Regions from separate parts of the Roseixanthobacter glucoisosaccharinicivorans genome, predicted to be linked through region 2. Evidence: predicted binding sites of a transcription regulator. Region 2 holds the regulator's gene; the other holds the start of a gene.
The links. The regulator PhoB, encoded in region 2, activates phosphate uptake and scavenging genes when phosphate is short. The targets are predictions, from matches to a motif close to TGTCATNNANCTGTCAT.
Positions count from the first base shown of each region.

Region 1: V5F78_RS18025 (NAD-glutamate dehydrogenase) is a predicted target of PhoB. The motif match lies at 4,172-4,188, and genes of this name have one in related genera.

Region 1 is NZ_CM195538.1:3,895,969-3,906,151, reverse strand. It holds gene V5F78_RS18025 (NAD-glutamate dehydrogenase) at 1-4,086, opposite strand, end outside; gene V5F78_RS18020 (peroxidase-related enzyme) at 4,427-4,975, shown strand; gene V5F78_RS18015 (hypothetical protein) at 5,069-5,632, shown strand; gene V5F78_RS18010 (ABC transporter ATP-binding protein) at 5,826-6,602, shown strand; gene V5F78_RS18005 (ABC transporter ATP-binding protein) at 6,589-7,314, shown strand; gene V5F78_RS18000 (ABC transporter substrate-binding protein) at 7,368-8,582, shown strand; gene V5F78_RS17995 (branched-chain amino acid ABC transporter permease) at 8,641-9,522, shown strand; gene V5F78_RS17990 (branched-chain amino acid ABC transporter permease) at 9,530-10,183, shown strand, end outside.
Region 2 is NZ_CM195538.1:3,384,353-3,394,535, forward strand. It holds gene apaG (Co2+/Mg2+ efflux facilitator ApaG/CorD) at 1-216, shown strand, start outside; gene V5F78_RS15685 (TrkH family potassium uptake protein) at 230-1,726, shown strand; gene V5F78_RS15690 (Hsp33 family molecular chaperone) at 1,760-2,833, opposite strand; gene argF (ornithine carbamoyltransferase) at 2,954-3,883, opposite strand; gene V5F78_RS15700 (aspartate aminotransferase family protein) at 3,880-5,139, opposite strand; gene V5F78_RS15705 (GcrA family cell cycle regulator) at 5,425-5,937, shown strand; gene phoB (phosphate regulon transcriptional regulator PhoB) at 6,385-7,086, opposite strand; gene phoU (phosphate signaling complex protein PhoU) at 7,092-7,820, opposite strand; gene pstB (phosphate ABC transporter ATP-binding protein PstB) at 7,840-8,664, opposite strand; gene pstA (phosphate ABC transporter permease PstA) at 8,765-9,598, opposite strand; gene pstC (phosphate ABC transporter permease subunit PstC) at 9,616-10,183, opposite strand, start outside.

The DNA of each region.
Region 1 (10,183 bases), 510 kb from region 2:
GCCGGTATGGTCGCTGATGCGCGCGATGCACGCCGGCCCGCCTTGGTTGATGATGGCATTGGCGAGGCCGGTGGCGATGATCTCGCGCCGCAGGCGATGGGCGGTGATGGCGTTGGGGAAGCGCTGCTCGATGGCGTGCGGGAAATAGTGCTCCAGCTCGGCGGCGAGATAGGCATCGTCCGGCACGTCGGAGCCGAGCAGTTCTGAATAGAGCGAGATCTTGGCATAGGCGAGGAGCACCGCCAGCTCCGGCCGGGTGAGCGCCTCGCCGCGTGCGCGACGCTCCTGGAGTTCCGCGTCGCTCGGCAGATATTCCACGGAGCGGTCCAGCTCGCCGCGCAGCTCCAGCATCTGCATCAGGCGCTGCTGGAAGGCGAGATCCTCCACCCCGCGCCGCTCGGCGAGCGAGATGGCGAGGGTCTGGAGATAATTGTTGCGCAGCACCAGCAATCCGACGTCGTCGGTCATCTCGCCCAGCAGCGCCGCCCGGTCCGGCGGCGAGAGCAGGCCATCGGCCACCGGGATCGACAGGGCGATCTTGATGTTCACCTCCACGTCGGAGGTGTTCACGCCGGCCGAATTGTCGATGGCGTCGGTATTGAGCCGCACGCCGGCGCGGCCGGCCTCGATGCGGCCGCGCTGGGTCATGCCGAGATTGGCGCCTTCGCCCACCACTTTCACCCGCAATTCGCGGGCGGCGATGCGGATGGCGTCGTTGGCGCGGTCGCCGGCCTGGGCGTCGGTCTCCGTGGAGGCGCGCACATAGGTGCCGATGCCGCCGAACCAGAGCAGGTCCGCCTTGGCCTTCAGGATGGCGCTCATCACCTCGGTCGGGGTCGCCTCCAGCTTGTCGAGGCCGAGCAAGGCCCGCACTTCCGACGACAGAGCGATGCTCTTGGCGGTGCGCGGATAAATGCCGCCGCCCGCGGAGATCAGGGCCGGATCATAGTCCGCCCAGCTGGAGCGGGCGAGATTGAACAGGCGCTGGCGCTCGGCGTGGGAGGTGGCCGGATCGGGATCGGGATCCAGGAAGATGTGGCGATGGTCGAACGCCGCCACCAGCTTCAGCGCGGTGGAGAGCAACATGCCGTTGCCGAACACGTCGCCGGACATGTCGCCCACGCCCACCACGGTGATCGGGGTGGTCTGGATGTCCACGTCGATTTCGCGGAAGTGGCGCTTCACCGCTTCCCAGGCGCCGCGCGCGGTGATGCCCATGGCCTTGTGGTCGTAGCCCACCGAACCGCCCGACGCGAAGGCGTCGTCGAGCCAGAAGCCGTGCTCCTGCGAGAGCCCGTTGGCGATGTCGGAGAAGGTGGCGGTGCCCTTGTCGGCCGCAACGACGAGATAGGGGTCGTCGCCATCCACACGCACCGTAAGCGGGGGATGCACGACCTCGCCGCCCTTGAGATTGTCGGTGATTTCGAGCAGCGCGGTGACGAAGATCTTGTAGGCGGCGATGCCCTCGGCCTGCACGGCGTCACGCGAGCCGCCGGCGGGCAGGTGCTTGGGCACGAAGCCGCCCTTGGCGCCCACCGGCACGATCACCGCATTCTTCACTTGCTGGGCCTTCACGAGGCCGAGCACTTCGGTGCGGAAATCCTGTGGCCGGTCGGACCAGCGCAGGCCGCCGCGGGCCACGTGGCCGAAGCGCAGGTGCACGCCTTCCACGCGCGGCGAATAGACGAACACCTCGTACATGGGCCGGGGCAGGGGCAAGCCTTCCACCTTGGCGCTGTCATATTTGATTGCGATCGCGCCCTTGGGCCGGCCGTCCGCATCCAACTGGTAGAAGGTGGTGCGCAGCGCGGCATCCACGAGATTGACGAAGCGGCGCAGGATGCGGTCCTCGTCGAGCGAGGACACGTCCGCGAGCGCGGTCTCGATCTCCTCGCGCAGCGGCGCGGCGCGGGCGGCGCGGGCTTCGGGGCTGGCATCGAGGCGTGGGTCGAAGCAGGTGTGGAACAGCTGGACGATGCGGGCGGCGACGTCCGCGTGGTTGGTCAGCGTGGTCCACAGATAGTCCTGGGAATAGGGAATGCCGGCCTGCCGCAGATAGCGTGCGAGCGCGCGCGCCAGCGCCACGTCGCGCCAGGCGAGGCCGGTGTCGAGCACGAGGGCGTTGAAGCCGTCGTTCTCCGCCGCTCCGCGCAGCACGGCGGTCAGCAGGTCCTCGAGCCGCGTGGCTGAGCCGGACACCTCGATGGTGCCGCCGTCCACCCGTTCCAGGGTCATTTCATGCAGCCAGGAGCGGCGGGTCTCGGTGTCGGCGCCGCACACCGGCTCGATGTGATAGGTGCGCTCGTTGATCGCCTTCAGCCCCATGTTCTCCAGCATCGGCACGCGCTCGGAGAGCGGGAGCGGACGGCCGAAGGAGAGCAGGCGCAGCGAGATGCGGTTCGCGGGATCGCCGGGGCGGCGGTAGAAGTCGAGGGCGATCGGCCGCTCGGGAAAAAGGCGCTCCAGCCGTTCGATATCGGCCACCGCCGTCTCTATGCCGTAGGCGGCGATATAGCCGGGATCGAACGCCTTGCCGTAGCGCTCGAACAGCATGCCGGCGTCGCCCGCGCTGGGCGTTTCGCGCAGCGCCTGGCGCAGGCGGTCGTTCCAGGAGAGTACGTCCTCGGCCACGGCGGCTTCCAGCGCCGCGCGGGCCACCTCGGGGGTGCGGCCTTCGCGCCGGCCGATGATGTAATGGACGCGGGTCAGCGGCACGTCGGAGAGGAAGACCGGGGACGCGGCCGAGACGTGACCGCCGAACGCGGTCGCGAGGCGGGCGCCGACCTTGTCGCGCAGCGCCGCATCGAAGCGTTCCCGCGGCAGATAGACCAGCACCGATACGAAGCGGTCGAAGGCATCGACGCGCGGCAGCACCCGCACGCGCGGGCGATCGTAAAGCGAGAGGATGTCGCGGGCGAACTCCAGGAGCGTCGCCGGGTCGATCTGGAACAGCTCGTCGCGGGGATACGTCTCCAACACCGTGCCGAGGGCCTTGCCGGAATGGCTTTCCCGGTCGAGGCCGGCATCCTCGACGACCATTTCCACCTTGCGGCGCAGATAGGGGATCTGGCGCACGGAATCGGTATAGGCCGTGGAGGTGAACAGGCCGATGATGCGCAACTCGCCGAGTAGGCGGCCGTCGTCGGCATGCAGCTTCACGCCCACATAATCGAGGAAGGCGCGGCGGTGGACGCGCGAGCGCAGCGACGCCTTGGTCACGATGAGCGGCAGCGGCCCGGCCAGGAACTGGCGGATTTCCGGCGTGGTCACCACCGCTTCCTCGCCGAACCGCAATTCGTGCACGTCGCGGTCGCGCAGGATGCCGAGCCCTTCCTCGGCGACTTCCAGGCCGCCGTCGGCGGCGAGCGCATAGCGCCGCACGCCGATGAAGATGAAGTCGTCATTGGCCAGCCAGTCGATGAAATCGGCGGCTTCCTTGCGATCGTCCTTGGAATAGGGCTGGGACTTGCGGCGGAAGCCTTCGGCCGCCTGCCGCACCTCGGCGCGCATGGCGAGGAAATCGGCATTGGTGGCGCGCACGTCGGCGAGCGTTTTGTCGAGCGCGATCTTGAGCGCCTCGCGCGCCTCGGCGGTCTCCAGCGCCTGGATGTGAATGTGGATCAGGCTCTCGCGGATGGAGCGCTTGCGGCCCTGCGACAGGTCGGTCTCGATGCCGGTGACCTGTCCCGTGCCGTCGCGCTCGACGGCGAAGATGGGGTGGGTGACGAACTTGGCCTCATAGCCCTGGTCCGCCAGTTCGCCGGCAATGGAATCGAACAGAAAGGCCATGTCGTCATTGACCGTCTCCACCACCGTGATGGCGGGAGCGCCGGCCCATTGCGGGTTGAACACCCGCACGTCGTGCAGGCCCGGCACGCGGCTGGCGAGATGGGCATGGGCCTCGCGGCACAATTGGGCGAGGGCTTCGGGCAGAAGCGCGGCCACATCCTCCGGGGCGGCGCCGGCGAGGAGGGCGCGGGCGAAGAAGGCGGGCACCGGACCGTCGGCGAGCAGGCTCACCGCGTCCTCGATGCGGGCCTGGGCGCCAAATCCGAGTTCCGAACCTTGAAATCCTTGGACGTTCATGGCCTCTCCCCCTTGGCACCCGCGCGCAACGCGGGGCCCCGCCGTCCCGATCGGACGTTCTGCACTGTGGGTTTCGCTCAGAGCCGCGACGGAACGATGACGGGGACCTATTCGAAGGGGGATCAAGATGAACGCGCCGAAGAGCACAGGCAAGCCCAAGAAACTCAAGGGAAACGCTGCCGAAAATACAGGCGAGCCCAAGAAAGGGGCGGTGCAGGCGGCCGTTGAGGCCGTCACGCGCGCAGCGAAGACGGTTTCCGCGAAGACTGCGCGGGCCGGCAAGCCCACCGCCAAGACGCCCGCCGCCCCGCCGCCCCGGCCAGCGGACGATACGCCCCGGATCGCGCTCGATCTGCCGCCCGCGCCGCTCGATGAGGCGAACCAGGCCTATTTCGACAAATGCATGGAGAAACTCGGCTTCGTGCCGAACGTTCTGGCCGCGTACAGCTTCGATCTCGCCAAGCTGAATGCCTTCGCCGGCATGTACAATAATCTGATGCTGGCGCCCTCCGGCCTGTCGAAGCTTGAGCGGGAGATGATCGCGGTCGCGGTTTCCAGCGTGAACCGCTGCTATTATTGCCTTACCGCCCATGGCGCGGCGGTGCGTGCTCTTTCGGGCGATCCGCTGCTCGGCGAGCAATTGGTGATGAATTATCGCGCCGCCCGCCTGGAGCCGCGCCAGCGCGCCATGTTGGACTTCGCCGTGAAGCTCACCGAGCGGCCCCACGAGGTGGAAGAGGCGGACCGGGCGGCGTTGCGCGCGGTCGGTTTTTCCGAACAGGACATCTGGGACGTGGCGGCCGTGACGGGCTTCTTCAACCTGTCGAACCGCATCGCCAGCGCCACCGACATGCGGCCGAACCCGCAATATCACGGACAGGCGCGCTGACCGGGAGCCATCGCACGGCGGGCTCACGCCGAAATCATCGCATTGCGCCGGCCTTCACGTTATATTTTCAGGAATATAATTTGGAAGGCCGGCATGCAGCACCCGATCCCACCCGTTTCCCACCTGTCCGCACCCGTCGGGAAGCCCCGTCGCCCGGTGGTCAGTAGAGTGATCATCCTCGGGTTCCTCCTCGCGAGCCAGGCCGCGCGCGCGGCTGAGGGGGAGGGATGTGCCGGCGGCGCATGGCCTCTGGATGCGGCCCGCGCTGCCCTCGCTGCGGCGCAGACTCATGTGGCGAACGGCGCCCAGCTGCCGGCGGCGGAAGGGGCGTTCCTGGTTGATCTGGTTCCCCTTGCCGACGCCGGATTGCCCTCTCCGCCCACGCGCCTCCCGGCTGAGGGTGTAAAGTTTGCCGGCTTTCTTCTTCTGCCGGCGCCGGCCGTCGCGGGCCGCATCGAGGTGAGCCTGTCGGAAGCCGGTTGGGTGGATCTTGTGCAGGATGGCAAGAGCTTGCCCGCCGTCGCTTTCACCGGTGTGAAGGGATGCCCCGGATTGCGCAAGAGCGTGCGCTTCGAGGTGACGCAGCGCCCGCTTGTGCTTCAGCTCAGCGGTGTTTCGGTGGACCGCCTGAAGGTGGCCCTCGCGCCGGTGCCCTGACATGTCAGCACCCGACCTGGGGTCACTCATACTGCTCAGACTTTAGGCGCAGGATGACCCTATTGACGGCAGCCAAGTTTACCGTGCTAGGTTGCGGCGCAAGATCAAAAGCATCGCCAAAGATGCGGTCTCAGGGGGAGTCGGGCGGGCGCACCAGCGCCGCCGGCCGAAACAAGCGAGGGCACAGAGCACGATGACGGACACTGTCTCAGACGTGCCCTACATCGTTGAAGCAGAAGGTCTCACAAAAGAGTTCAAGGGTTTCGCGGCGGTCAAGAACGTCAACCTGCGGATTCGGCGGCACACGATCCATGCCCTCATCGGGCCGAACGGTGCCGGTAAGACCACGTGCTTCAACCTGATCACGAAATTCCTGGAGCCGACCCGTGGCGTCATCCGCCTGAACGGGAAGGAGATCACCCGCACCAAGCCGGCCGACGTGGCGCGGCTGGGCATGGTGCGCTCGTTCCAGATCTCGGCGACCTTCGGCCACCTGACGGTGCTGGAGAATGTGCGCGTCGCCTTGCAGCGTGCGCTCGGCAATTCGTTCCATTTCTGGCGGTCCGAGCGCTCGCTCGAAGCCCTGAACGAGCGCGCCATGCAATTGCTGGAGGAAGTCGACCTCACCTCTTATGCCAAGCATGAGGCGGTGGAGCTGCCCTACGGCCGCAAGCGGGCGCTGGAAATCGCCACCACGCTCGCGCTCGAACCGGAAATGCTGCTGCTCGACGAGCCGACCTCCGGCATGGGCCGCGAGGATATCGCCCGCACCGCCGATCTCATCAAGCGCGTCTCGGCCAATCGCACGGTGCTGATGGTGGAGCACAATCTCTCCGTGGTCGCGGATCTGTCGGACGCCATCACCGTGCTGGCGCGCGGCGAGATCCTCACCGAGGGGCCGTATTCGGAAGTCTCCAAGAATCCGCAAGTGATCGAGGCCTACATGGGAACGGGGCATGGCCATGGGTGAGGCGGCCTCCGCCGCGCCGCTGCTCGCGGTGCGCGACCTGCATGGGCATTATGGCGAAAGCCATGTGCTCCACGGCATGAGCTTCGACATCCACAAGGGCGAGGTGGTGACGCTTCTGGGCCGCAACGGCGCCGGCAAGACCACCACCATGCGCGCCATCATGGGCCTGCTGCGCAAGCGCACCGGCTCCATCCGCTATGAGGGCAACGAGACGGTCAAGCTCGCGCCCAACCATATCGCGCGCTTGGGCATCGGCTATTGTCCCGAGGAACGGGGCATTTTCGCCAGCCTGAACGTACGCGAGAACCTGCTGCTTCCCCCGGTGGTGCTGCCTGGCGGCCTCTCCGTGGACGAGATCCACGAGCTGTTCCCCCGCCTGGAGGAACGGCGCAACAGCCAGGGCACGAAGCTGTCCGGCGGTGAGCAGCAGATGCTGGCGATCGCCCGCATCCTGCGCACGGGGGCGAAGCTGCTGCTGCTCGACGAGCCGACCGAAGGGTTGGCGCCGGTGATCGTGCAGCATATCGGCGACATCATCCGTGCGCTGAAAACCAGGGGCTTCACCGTGCTGCTCGTGGAGCAGAACTTCCATTTCGCCTCGACCGTCGCCGACCGCCATTATGTGGTGGAGCACGGCAAGGTGGTGGACATGGTCCCCAACGACAAGATCGCGGAAAACGCGGCGCGTCTCGAAGCCTTTCTCGGCGTCTGACGCCGGGTTTTCGGAACAACGCAACCGGCTGCCTTGCCGGAGGAGGAAACAAGATGCGTCTTGCAACCATGTTCATGGCGGCCGCGAGCCTGTTCGCCGTCACCGCCGCACAGGCCCAGACTACGCCGATTCCGGTCAAAATCGGCGTACTCAACGACCAGTCGGGCCTCTATGCCGATCTCGGCGGACCCGGCTCGGTGTGGGCCGCCAAGAAGGCGGTCGAAGATTTCAATGCCGCTGCGAAGGGCTTGAATGTGGAGGTCGTGTTCGCCGACCACCAGAATAAAGCCGACGTGGGCACCTCGATTGCCCGCCAATGGTACGATGTGGACGGCGTCGACGTGATCGTCGACGTGCCCAATTCCGGCGTTGCCCTGGCCGTGAACCAGGTGACGAAGGAAAAGAACAAGGTGTTCATCAATTCCGGCGCCGCCAGCTCCGACCTCACGGGCAAGGCCTGCACGCCCAATACCGTGCACTGGACCTATGACACCTGGGCGCTGGCCAACGGCACCGGCAAGGCGATCACCAAGAACGGCGGCGACACCTGGTTCTTCCTCACCGCCGACTATGCCTTCGGCCATGCCCTGGAGCGTGACACCTCGGAAGTCGTGAAGGCCAATGGCGGCAAGGTGGTCGGCAGCGTGCGCGTGCCGCTGAACAATTCCGACTTCTCCTCCTTCCTGCTCCAGGCCCAGGGCTCCAAGGCCAAGATCATCGGCCTCGCCAATGCCGGCGGCGACACCATCAACTCCATCAAGCAGTCGGCCGAATACGGCATCGTCGATGGCGGCCAGAAGCTCGCGGGCCTGCTGATCTTCCTCTCCGACGTTCACTCGCTTGGCCTCAAGACCGCGCAGGGCCTGAACCTGACCTCCGCGTGGTACTGGGACATGACGGATGCCAACCGCGCCTTCGCCAAAGAATTCGCGGCGGCCAACCGCGGCGTGCATCCGACCATGGTGCAGGCCGGCGTCTATAGCGGCGTGACCCATTATCTGAAGGCCGTCGCAGCCCTCAAGTCGGCCAAGGACGGCGCGGCTGTGGTGGCCGAGATGAAGAAGCTGCCCACCGACGACAAGCTGTTCGGCAAGGGCGAAGTGCGCGCCGATGGCCGCCAGATCCACCCCATGTACCTGTTCGAGGTGAAGAAGCCGTCGGAATCCAAGTATCCGTACGATTATTACACCTTGAAGGCGACGATCCCCGCCAACGAGGCGTTCCGTCCGCTCGACCAGGGCGATTGCCCGATGGTCAAGAAGACCTGATGGCGTCCGCGGGCCGGCGTCACGCCGGCCCGCTCTCTCCTGTTGCAGAGACCGATCCATGTTCGAGCTAATCGGCATCGCCCCCCAGGCCTTGTTCGGCCAGTTGCTGCTGGGCCTGATCAACGGCGCCTTCTATGCCATGCTGAGCCTCGGGCTCGCGGTGATCTTCGGCCTGTTGAACGTCATCAACTTCACCCACGGCGCCCAATATATGATGGGAGCGTTCGGGGCCTGGATGCTGCTGAATTATGCCGGCATCCCGTTCTGGGGCGCGCTGGTGCTCGCGCCGATCGTGGTCGCGGTGATCGGCATGATCATCGAGCGGCTGCTGCTGCGCCGGCTCTATCATCTGGACCATCTTTACGGGCTGCTGCTGACCTTCGGCCTGGCGCTGATCCTGGAAGGGCTGTTCCGCCGCCAATATGGCGCCTCCGGCCTGCCGTATAACAATCCGCTGCCGGGCGGCACCAATCTCGGCTTCATGTTCCTGCCCAATTACCGCGCCTTCGTTGTGGTGGCCTCGCTGGTGGTCTGCATCGCCACCTGGTTCGTGATCGAGCGCACCAAGCTCGGCTCCTACCTGCGCGCGGCGACCGAACGGCCAGACCTCGTCCAGGCGTTCGGCATCGACGTGCCGCGCATGATCACGCTCACCTACGGGTTCGGCGTCGGCCTTGCGGCGCTCGCCGGCGTGCTCGCGGCGCCCGCCTATCAGGTCAGCCCCACCATGGGCTCCAATCTCATCATCGTGGTGTTCGCGGTGGTGGTGATCGGGGGCATGGGATCCATCATGGGCGCCATCGTCACCGGCTTCGGCCTCGGCCTCGTGGAGGGCCTCACCAAGGTCTTCTATCCCGAAGCCTCGTCCACGGTGATCTTCGTCATTATGGCCCTCGTGCTTCTGGTGAAGCCCGCCGGCCTGTTCGGCACGGTGAAGTGAGGCCATCATGACTTCCGCGTCCTCCCCCGCCGTCGCTCCCGCGCCCGCCACCGCCAATGCATTCACGCCAGCCCGCATCGCCTTCGCGATCGTGGTGCTGGGGCTGCTGCTGGCGGCGCCGTTCGCGGTCTATCCCGTATTCCTGATGAAGGTGTTGTGCTTCTCGCTGTTCGCCTGCGCCTTCAACCTGATGCTGGGCTACACCGGGCTTTTGTCCTTCGGCCATGCCATGTTCTTCGGCGGGGCCGCCTACATCACGGCCTATCTGGTGAAGATGAAGGGCTTTCCGCCCGAGTTCGGCATCCTCGCGGGCACGGCGTTCGCCGCGTTCCTGGGTCTGCTCACCGGCGTGCTGGCGATCCGCCGGGTCGGCATCTATTTCGCGATGGTGACGCTCGCGCTGTCGCAGATGTTCTTCTTCTTCTGTCTCCAGGCGCCGTTCACCGGCGGCGAGGACGGCCTGCAGGCGGTGCCCCGCGCGACCATGTTCGGGTTCCTGGACATCTCCAAGGACGTCAATCTCTATTATGTGGTGTTGGGGATCTTCCTGATCGGATTTGCGATCATCTACCGCACCATTCATTCGCCGTTCGGGCAGGTGCTGAAGGCGATTCGCGAGAACGAGCCGCGCGCCATTTCCCTGGGCTATCGGGTCAACCAA
Region 2 (10,183 bases):
CATGTGGAGGAAGTGCGCGGACCCGGCGTGGTGGGCGAGGAGCCGGTGCTTCCCCCCGGCGGGCGGTTCGAATACACCTCGGGCGTTCCGCTTGCGACCGCCATGGGCATCATGAGCGGCCATTACGAGATGTTGACCGAGACCGGCGAATCCTTCTCGGTGGAAATCCCCGCATTCTCCCTCGATACGCCGGACATGCGCCGCGTTCTCAACTGAGTTGGCAGCCCCCATGCAAGCGGCCAAGGCACCCGCCATCCACGCCGAAGCCGGCCAGCCGCTCGATGCCCGGCCGATCGCCGCCGCGCTCGGCGCGGTGGTGGTGATCCTCGGCGTGAGCATGCTGCTGCCCGCGCTGGTGGATTATGCGGCCCGCTCGGGGGAGCAGGATGTGTTCGTCGGCACCTCGGCCGTCACCATTTTCGTCGGGGTATTGCTGAGCGTCATCGGGCGCGGCGCGAACTTCCGGCGGCTCGACCTGCGCCAGGCCTTCCTGCTGACCTCCTCGGTCTGGATCGTGCTGACCATCTTCGCCGCCCTACCCTTCATGTGGGGCAAGGCCGGGCTGACGCCGGTCCACGCCATGTTCGAGGCCATGTCCGGCCTCACCACCACCGGCGCGACGGTGATGACCGGGCTGGACGACCAGACGCCCGGCATCCTGCTGTGGCGGGCCTTGCTGCACTGGTTCGGCGGGGTCGGCATCGTGGTGATCGCGATCGCCGTGCTGCCCATGCTGAGCGTCGGCGGCATGCAATTGTTCCGCATGGAATCCTCCGACAAATCGGAAAAGTTCCTGCCGCGCGCGGGCGCCGTCGCCAAGGGCCTGCTGCTCGCCTATGTGCTGCTCACCTTCCTGTGCATCGCCAGCTACAAGCTGGCGGGCCTCGATTTGTTCGATTCCTTCACCATCGGCATGTCGACCATGTCGAGCGGAGGCTTCGCCAATTCCGATTCCTCGCTGTCGGTCTTCGCGGACCCGGCGGTGGATTATGTGGCGGTGGTCTTCATGCTCCTGGCGAGCCTGCCCTTCCCGCTTTATATCCGCGCGCTCTCGGGCGACGTGACACGGCTGTTCACCAATCCCGAGGTGCGCCTGTTCCTGGCCATCGTCGCGGTGTTCACCCTCGCCTCCTTCGCCCAGCAAACCATCCAGGGCGTGGCCCATGGGGAGACGGCGTTTCGCGGCGCCCTGTTCACGGTCGCCTCGCTCATCTCCACCACCGGCTTCATGGCGGTGGACTATACCAATTGGGGGCCGCTCTCCGACGCGCTGTTCCTGGTGCTGATGTTCGTGGGCGGCTGCACCGGCTCCACCTCCGGCGGGGTGAAGGCGCTGCGCATCGCCATCACGGCGAAGGCGGTGCGCCAGCATCTCAAGCGGATTTCCTATCCGAACGGGCTGTTTCCCCTGCGCTATGGCGGGGCGCCGGTGGCGGACGATATCGTCGCCTCGGTGCTCGGCTTCGTCTTCCTGTATTTCGCGACCTTCATCCTCATCGCGGCGGCGCTGAACTGCATCGGCCTTGATGTGCGCACCGCGCTTTCCGCCACCATTGCCTGCCTCGCCAATGTGGGGCCCGGGCTCGGCCCGATCGTCGGGCCCGCCGGCAATTATGCCAGCCTGCCGGAGAGCGCGATCATTCTGCTGACCGCGGCCATGCTGCTCGGCCGGCTGGAAATCCTCACCGTGCTGGTGTTGTTGCTGCCGCGCTTCTGGGTGCGCTGAACGCGCCGCCTGAGCGCCGCTGGACCGGCGCGCTCAGGGCGCGCCGTCGTCCGAGGCGGGACCGCCAGGGGCGGCATCGTCTTTGACGGGATCTTGCGAGGCGGAATCTTGCGCCGGCGCATTGTCCGTCAGGACCTCATCGGCGCGAAACCCATAGGCGCGGCCGCAGAATTCACATGTGACCGAGACCCGCCCGTCCGCCTGCACCATGCCGGCGCGTTCCTCGCGGCTGAACGAGGACAGCACGCCTAACACCCGACTGCGCGAGCAGGTGCAATGGGCAACGATCGGCTGGGGTTCGAACACCCGCACGCCACGCTCATGGAACAGGCGATAGAGCAGCGCCTCGCTGGGCAGGGCGTGGTCCAGCAATTCCACGTCTTCCAGCGTGCCGACCAGCGACTGCGCTTCCATCCAGGCATCGTCGAGCGGCACATCCGGCTGTTCCACGCCCTCGGGCGCATCGCCGGGATGCAGGTCGCCCTGCGCCGCCCGGCCCGCCTCGGCGGGCAGGAATTGCGCCAGCAGGCCGCCCGCGCGCCACGCGGAGGGCTCGCCGCCCGGCCGCATCTCCTCGCCCACGGCGAGCCGCACGCGGGTCGGGATCTGCTCGGATTGCTGGAAATATTGATGCGCCGCCGCCTCCAGCCCGTCGCCCTCCAGGGCGACGACCCCCTGGTAGCGATTGGCGGACAGGCCCGGATCAATGGTCATGGCGAGATGCCCGCGCCCGATCAGCAGCGCCGGCGCGGCGGCATTACTCGCTTCCGCCTGCGCCACCGCCTCGGCATCGAAGCGGGCATAGGCGCGCACCTTGTCGGGGCTGACGAAATCCACCACCACCATGTCCACCGGACCGTCGGTCTGGGTCTGGAGGATGAAGCGGCCCTCGAATTTCAGCGACGATCCCAGCAGAACGGTCAGCGCCACCGCCTCGCCGACGACACGCTTCACGGCGTTGGGATAATTGTGATGCACCAGCACCGCGTCGAGCATGGAGCCGACGCGCACGACGCGGCCGCGAATGTCGAGCGCGTCCACCTGGAATGGAAGCACCGAGTTATCAGGCGCTTCCTGGCGGGGCTCGGGACGTGTTTCCTTGGTCATGATACCTCATTCCAACCGCCCGGCCCGAGGGCCGGGCCTTCGACCGCCGCCGCGGCATCGTCTCGCGCGCCGCAGGCCCGGCCGGGGGAGGATGGCGTCACCTTCTCCCGGCACCACGGCTCAGGCTGCCGGCGTATCGAAGCACCAGGCCAGAATGCCCTTCTGGGCATGCAGGCGGTTTTCCGCCTCGTCGAACACCACCGATTGCGGCCCATCCATCACGTCATCGGTCACTTCTTCCCCACGATGGGCGGGCAGGCAATGCATGAAGATGGCGTCCGGGGCCGCGCGCGCCATCAGGGCGCGGTTGACCTGATAGGGCTTCAGGAGATTGTGGCGCCGCTCGGCTTCCTTGTCGCCCATGGAGACCCAGGTGTCGGTGAGGATGCAATCCGCCCCCTCCACCGCCGCCTCGGGATCGCGGGTGAATTTCACCCGCGCCTTGGTCTTCTTGACGAATTCCTTGAGCGCCTGGCGCGGCGACAATTCCTTCGGGGTCGCGACGTTCAACTCGAAATCGAAGCTGTGGGCGGCATGGATCCAGGAGGCGAGCACATTGTTCGCGTCCCCGGTCCAAGCCACCTTGCGCCCGGCGATGCGGCCCTTGTGCTCCTCGAAGGTCATCACATCGGCCATGACCTGGCAGGGATGGGACACGCGCGTAAGGCCGTTGATCACCGGCACCGTGGCGTAGGTGGCGAGTTCCATCAGATCCTCATGGCTGAGAATGCGGATCATGATGGCATCCACATAGCGCGACAGGACGCGGGCAGTGTCGGCGATGGTCTCACCGCGCCCCAGCTGCATTTCCGCGCCCGTGAGCATCACCGTGTCGCCGCCGAGCTGGCGCATGGCCAGATCGAACGAGACGCGGGTGCGCGTGGACGGCTTGTCGAACACCATCGCCAGCGACTTGCCGGCAAGCGGTCGCTCGGCCGAACCGGCCTTGCGCTTGGCCTTGAGATCTTTCGACAATTCCAGAACCCGCCGCAGCTCCACCGCGGGGATATCGGACAGATCGAGAAAATGACGCACGCCTGTGTCCTTCATTCGGCGGCTCCCTTCGCCGACGCCCGTGCAAGGCCGTCCTCGATCCGCAGGCAGGCGGCCTCGATTTTTCCGGCGGCAATGGCGATCTCCTCCTCGGTGAGGATGAGAGGCGGCAGAAGTCGAACCACATTGTCTCCGGCGCCCGGGGCCAGCAGGCCCTCGTCGCGCAGGGCGAGCACCAGCTCGGCGGCGGGGCCCTGCGCCCTGACACCCAGCAGGAGTCCTTCACCTCGCACCTCGGCGATGACTGCGGGATGACGGTCCTTGATCTCGTTCAGCGTGCGTACGAGCAGCGCCGACATGGCCTGCACCCGCTCCAGGAAGCCGTCCGCAAGCACCACGTCCAGCACCGCATTGCCCACCGCCATGGCGAGCGGGTTGCCGCCATAGGTCGAACCGTGGGTGCCGAGCGTCATGCCGCGCGCCGCATTCTCCGTGGCGAGGCACGCGCCCATGGGGAAGCCGCCGCCGATGCCCTTCGCCACCGCCATGATGTCGGGCACGATGCCCGAGCTCTGGTAGGCGAACAGGTTGCCGCTGCGCCCGACGCCGCACTGCACCTCGTCGAGGATCAGCAGCAGGCCATGCTCGTCGCACAGGGCGCGCAGCTGCGGCAGGAAATCCGCCGAGGGCACGCGCACGCCGCCCTCGCCCTGGATCGGCTCCGCCAGGATCGCCCCGGTCTCCGGTCCGATGGCCGCCTTGACGGCCTCGATATCGCCGAACGGCACATGGTCGAAGCCCGGCATGTTCGGGCCGAAGCCTTCCAGATACTTGGGGTTGCCGCCCGCCGCGATGGTCGCGAGCGTGCGCCCGTGGAATGCGCCCTCGAAGGCGATGATGCGGTTTTTCGCCTCAGCGCCGATCACATATTGGTAGCGGCGCGCCATCTTGATGGCGCACTCCAGCGCTTCCGCACCCGAATTGGTGAAGAACATGGTATCGGCGAAGGTCACGGCCTTCAGCCGCTCGGCCAGGCGCTCGCCGCCGACGATGCGGAACAAATTCGAGGTGTGCCAGAGCTTTCCGGCCTGTTCGGTCAGCGCCGAGACCAGATAAGGATGGGCATGCCCGAGGATGTTGACCGCGATGCCTGCGGTGAAATCGAGATAGCGTCGCCCGTCCGTCGTGACGAGCCAGCAGCCCTCTCCCCTTTCAAAAACGAGGTCGATGCGCGCGTAGGTCGGCAGAACGGGGGTGATCACGGAACCCCTCCTCTTGGGGTGGGGCGAAACGCGCTGCGTCTCGCCGGACATCAGAAACGCCAAAGGCCGCCCTCGCGGGGCGGCCCGACAAAAAGGGATTCTAATGATCGCGCGCGGGAGGTCAACAGAGCGCAGCCGTTGACCTGATCGTAACGACTTGGGGACAACGGCACGGGAATGCATTCCGACTCTGTGCGGGCGGGCGTGCATATTGTAGTTTGCTCGTGGCTGACCACGACATCTCGTGCAGGCCTGTTCCCCAAGTGACGTTGGGCCCTGCGAACCCGCGTGCAATGGCGCGCCTGGGTGCGGGAGAAGAGTCGAAGGAGGAGAGCGATGAGCTGGAACGACGAGCGCGTCGAACTCTTGAAGAAGCTCTGGGGCGAAGGGCTTTCCGCAAGCCAGATCGCCGGCGAGCTGGGCGGCATCACCCGCAATGCGGTGATCGGAAAAGTGCACCGCCTCGGCCTCTCCGGCCGAGCGAAATCAACGGTTCCCGCCGCACGCCCGCGCAAGGCCCGGCCTGAAGCGCCCGCGAACAAGCCCGCGCCGCAGCCGCAAACCATGGGCAACACCGCGCTCGCCCCCGCCCTGGAGGCTTTCGTGGCGCCCGAGCCCGCGCCGCGTCCGGCAACCGGCGGCAATGTGGTCGCCATGGGCCAGCGCTGCACCATCATGAACCTGACCGAGGGCACCTGCCGCTGGCCGATCGGCGAGCCGGGCACGGAAAACTTCTATTTCTGCGGCGGCCGCAGTGTCACCGGCATGCCCTATTGCACCACCCATGCGCGGATGGCCTACCAGCCCACGCAGGATCGCCGTCGCGACCGGCGCGTCGCCCGCATCTGACCGCCGCCGCCGCGCTTGGGGCTGCGCCGGCTGCGCAGACCTCGCCGGGGCGACGCGACGACATCTTGGATTGTGCCAAAGGTCGGGCGCCGGGCGACATTGCCGCGTCGCTCGAATGGGAAGGCCGCGCGCGCATGGCGTCCGGGCCTTGATGCACCGAGGCTCGGCGCCCGAACCGCCCGGGGCCATGTGCGAGCCCGTAAGGGCATTTGGGCTGCGAGCAGGCCCTATCCCCGGAAAGAATATCTCCCGCGGGTTCCGCTCCGCCAAGACATCTGAATTTTGCACCATACGCCGCGGCCTGCGCGGGAGCCTGCTCGTGACGCTGGCGCTGCACGATGCGGCGGCACGCTGGCTCCGCACCATGGCGCATGAGCCCGCATACAGCGGGCCCAGCCACCAATCCCCGCAGCACCCCCGCATTCGAGCGCGCAGGCCCTCCCGCGCTCAATGCACGCGGGCGAACATTTCGTTGAACGAATAACCGGCGCCGCGCACGGTGCGGATCGGGTCCGACTGGCGCCCCCGATTGATCGCCTTGCGCAGGCGCCCCACGTGCACGTCCACCGTGCGCTCGTCGATATAAACGTCCTGTCCCCACACGCCGTCGAGCAATTGCTCGCGCGAGAACACCCGTCCCGGGCTCTGCATCAGGAATTCCAGCAGGCGGAATTCCGTCGGCCCAAGGTGCACCTCGCGCCCCGAGCGGTGCACCCGGTGGGTCTCCCGGTCCAGCTCGATGTCGCCAGCCCGCAGCAATGTGGCCACATGCTCCGGCTTCGCGCGCCGCAGCAGTGCCCGCACCCGCGCCAGAAGCTCGGGCACGGAGAAGGGCTTCACCACATAATCGTCGGCCCCGGTGGCGAGGCCGCGCACCCGTTCCGTTTCATCGCCGCGGGCGGTGAGCATGATGACCGGCAGACGCTCGGTTTCCGGGCGGGTCCGCAGGCGGCGGCACAGTTCAATGCCCGACAGGCCCGGCAGCATCCAGTCGAGGATGACGAGGTCCGGCACGCTTTCGCGCAACCGGGTCTCGCCTTCATCGCCGCGTCCGACGCTCTCCACGAAATAACCTTCTGACTCCAGATTGTAGCGGAGCAGAAGGGTCAGGGGTTCCTCGTCCTCGATAATCAAGATACGCGCAGGCACGGATTTTACCCCTGAAGGCTATGCCCCGGGAAAGCGACGGTGGTCTCGCTGGAGACATCCGCCTTCGGGCGCTCTTCGGACAACATCTGTCCCGACACCATATAATAGATGGTCTCCGCGATATTGGTCGCGTGGTCGCCGATGCGCTCGATATTCTTGGCGCAGAAAAGCAGATGCGTGCACACCGAGATGTTGCGCGGATCTTCCATCATATAAGTGAGGAGTTCGCGGAACAGCGAGGTGTACATGGTGTCGATGCCGCTGTCGCGGACCCACACATCCACCGCCTTCGCCTGGTCGCGGCTGGCATAGGCGTCCAGCACTTCCTTCAGCTGCTCCAGCACCAGATCGGACATGTGCTCGACGCCGCGCACCAGCTTCTGGGGATGATATTCCCCTTCGATGGCGAGCACGCGCTTGCCCACGTTCTTGGCGAGGTCGCCGATACGCTCCAGGTCGGAGGCGATGCGGATCGAGGCCACCACGTCGCGCAGGTCGCTCGCCACCGGCTGGCGCTTGGCGATGCAGACGATGGCCTTCTCCTCGATCTCCCGCTGCAGCAGATCGACGCTCGTATCGAGCAGGATCACGCGCTGGGCGGCAGCGGTGTCGCGGCGGATCAGGGCATTGACGGCGTCAGCCACCATGCGCTCCGACTGGCCACCCATTTCAACGACCTTGCGGCCGATCTCCTTCAGCTCGGCGTCGAAGGCCGAGACGGTATGGTCGGGCATCTGGCAGATCCTTGCTTGGTCAGCCGAAGCGGCCGGTGATGTAATCGCGGGTCTTGATCTGCTTGGGATTGGTGAAGATCACGTCCGATGGCGCGACCTCGACCAGTTCCCCCAGGTAGAAAAAGGCGGTGATGTCGGCGCAGCGCGCCGCCTGCTGCATGTTATGGGTCACGATGACGATCGTGAAATCCTGCTTCAGTTCGTCGATCAGATCCTCGATCTTCGAGGTGGAGATCGGATCGAGCGCCGAGGTCGGCTCGTCCAGCAGGATCACTTCCGGCTGCACGGCGATGGTGCGGGCGATGCACAGGCGCTGCTGCTGGCCGCCGGACATGCCGAGCGCCGAGGTATGCAGGCGGTCCTTGGTCTCTTCCCAGATGGCGGCCTTGCGCAGGCAGCTTTCCACCCGCTCGTCCATCTTCGCCTTATTGAGATTCTCGTGCAGGCGCACGCCGAAGGCGATGTTGTCATAGATCGACATGGGGAACGGCGTCGGCTTCTGGAACACCATGCCGATGCGCGTGCGCACCACGGTGGGGTCCAGTTCCTTGCCGACGATATTGACGCCGTCGAACATGACGCCGCCCTCGGCACGCTGGCCGGGATAGAGGTCGTACATGCGGTTGAACACGCGCAGCAAGGTGGACTTGCCGCAGCCCGAGGGGCCGATCATCGCGGTGACGCGCTTCTCGGGGATCTCGAAATTGATGTTCTTCAGCGCGTGGTTCTGCCCGTAATAGAAATCGAGCTTCTCCACCTTGATCTTGGTCGGCGCCTGAATGGCATCGGGCTTGGCCGAGACGGAGGAGGAAATATTGAAGGTCGGATCCACTGCAGAGTTCATGTCAGCCTCATTCGGTCTCTGGTCGCCCGGTGGGCCGGCGTGCTGCCGGCCCGGGCGGTGATCTTGGGCGCCCTCGGGGCGGTGATCTCAGGGTGCCGGTTCAGCGCGTGCGCGCCAGCACCAGACGGGACACGACGTTCAGGACCAGAACGCCCACGGTGATGAGCAGCGCGCCGGCCCAGGCCAGCGACACCCAATCGTCGAACGGGCTTCCGGCATATTGATAGATCGCGATCGGCAGGCTGGCCATGGGCTTGCTGAGATCCGTCGACCAGGAATTATTGCCCAGCGAGGTGAACAGCAGCGGCGCCGTTTCACCCGCCGCGCGGGCGATGGCCAGCAGGATGCCGGTGACGATGCCAGCGCGGGCCGCCCGCCAGGTGATCATGATGACCACTTTCCACTGCGGCGCGCCGAGCGCGAAGGCGGCTTCGCGCAAGCCCACCGGAACCAGGTTCAGCATGTCCTCGGTGGTGCGCACGATCACCGGGATCACCAGGATCGCCAGCGCGATCGCGCCGGCCCAGCCGGAGAAGCCGCCGAACGGCACCACCAGGAACTGGTAGATGAACAGGCCCACCAGGATCGACGGCGCCGAGAGCAGGATGTCGTTCACGAAGCGAGCGGCGGAGCCGATCTTCGTGCCCTTGCCGTTCTCGGCCAGGAAGGTGCCGGCGAACAGGCCGATGGGACCGCCGATCGCCAGCGCGATGCCGATCTGGATCAGAGATCCCACAATCGCATTCAGAAGGCCGCCACCCTGGCCGGGAGGCGCCGTCACCTTGGTGAAGACATTGAGGTTGAGGGCCGGAAGACCGCGGGAAATCAGGGTCCACAGGATCCAGGCCAGCAGGAAGATCGCGAAGACCGCGAACCCCGTGGAGACGACCTTGACCGTATAGTCCTTGGCGCGGCGTGCTGCGAGGGATGCCATGACGTTTGCCTCCCGGATCAATCGAGCCGCGAGCGCACGAGCGCACGGGACAGGGCAAGGACGATGAACGAGATCACGAACAGGATGAAGCCCAGCTGAAGCAGAGAGGTCAGCTTCAGCGAGCCGATCGAAGCTTCGGGAAACTCGTTCGCGATGGTGGAGGCGATGGTCGCGCCGGGCGCGAACAGGGAGGCCGAAAGGCGGGTCGCATTGCCGATCACGAAGGTGACGGCCATGGTTTCGCCGAGCGCGCGCCCGAGGCCCAGCATCACGGCGCCGACCATGGCGGTCTTGCCGTAGGGCACCGAGACGTTCTTATAGACCTCGAAGGTGGTGCCGCCGACGCCGTAGGCGGATTCCTTGAGCATCGGGGGCACCGATTCCAGGGTTTCGACGAACATGGCGGTGATGAAGGGGATGATCATCACGGCCAGGATCACCCCGGCGGTGAGCATGCCCGAGCCGAGCGGGGGTCCCTGGAACAGGGCGCCGATGACCGGCAGCGGGCCAAGCCATTCGATCAGCGGCGGCTGCACATAGGCGGCCACCAGCGGAACGATCACGAAGAAGCCCCACATGCCGTAG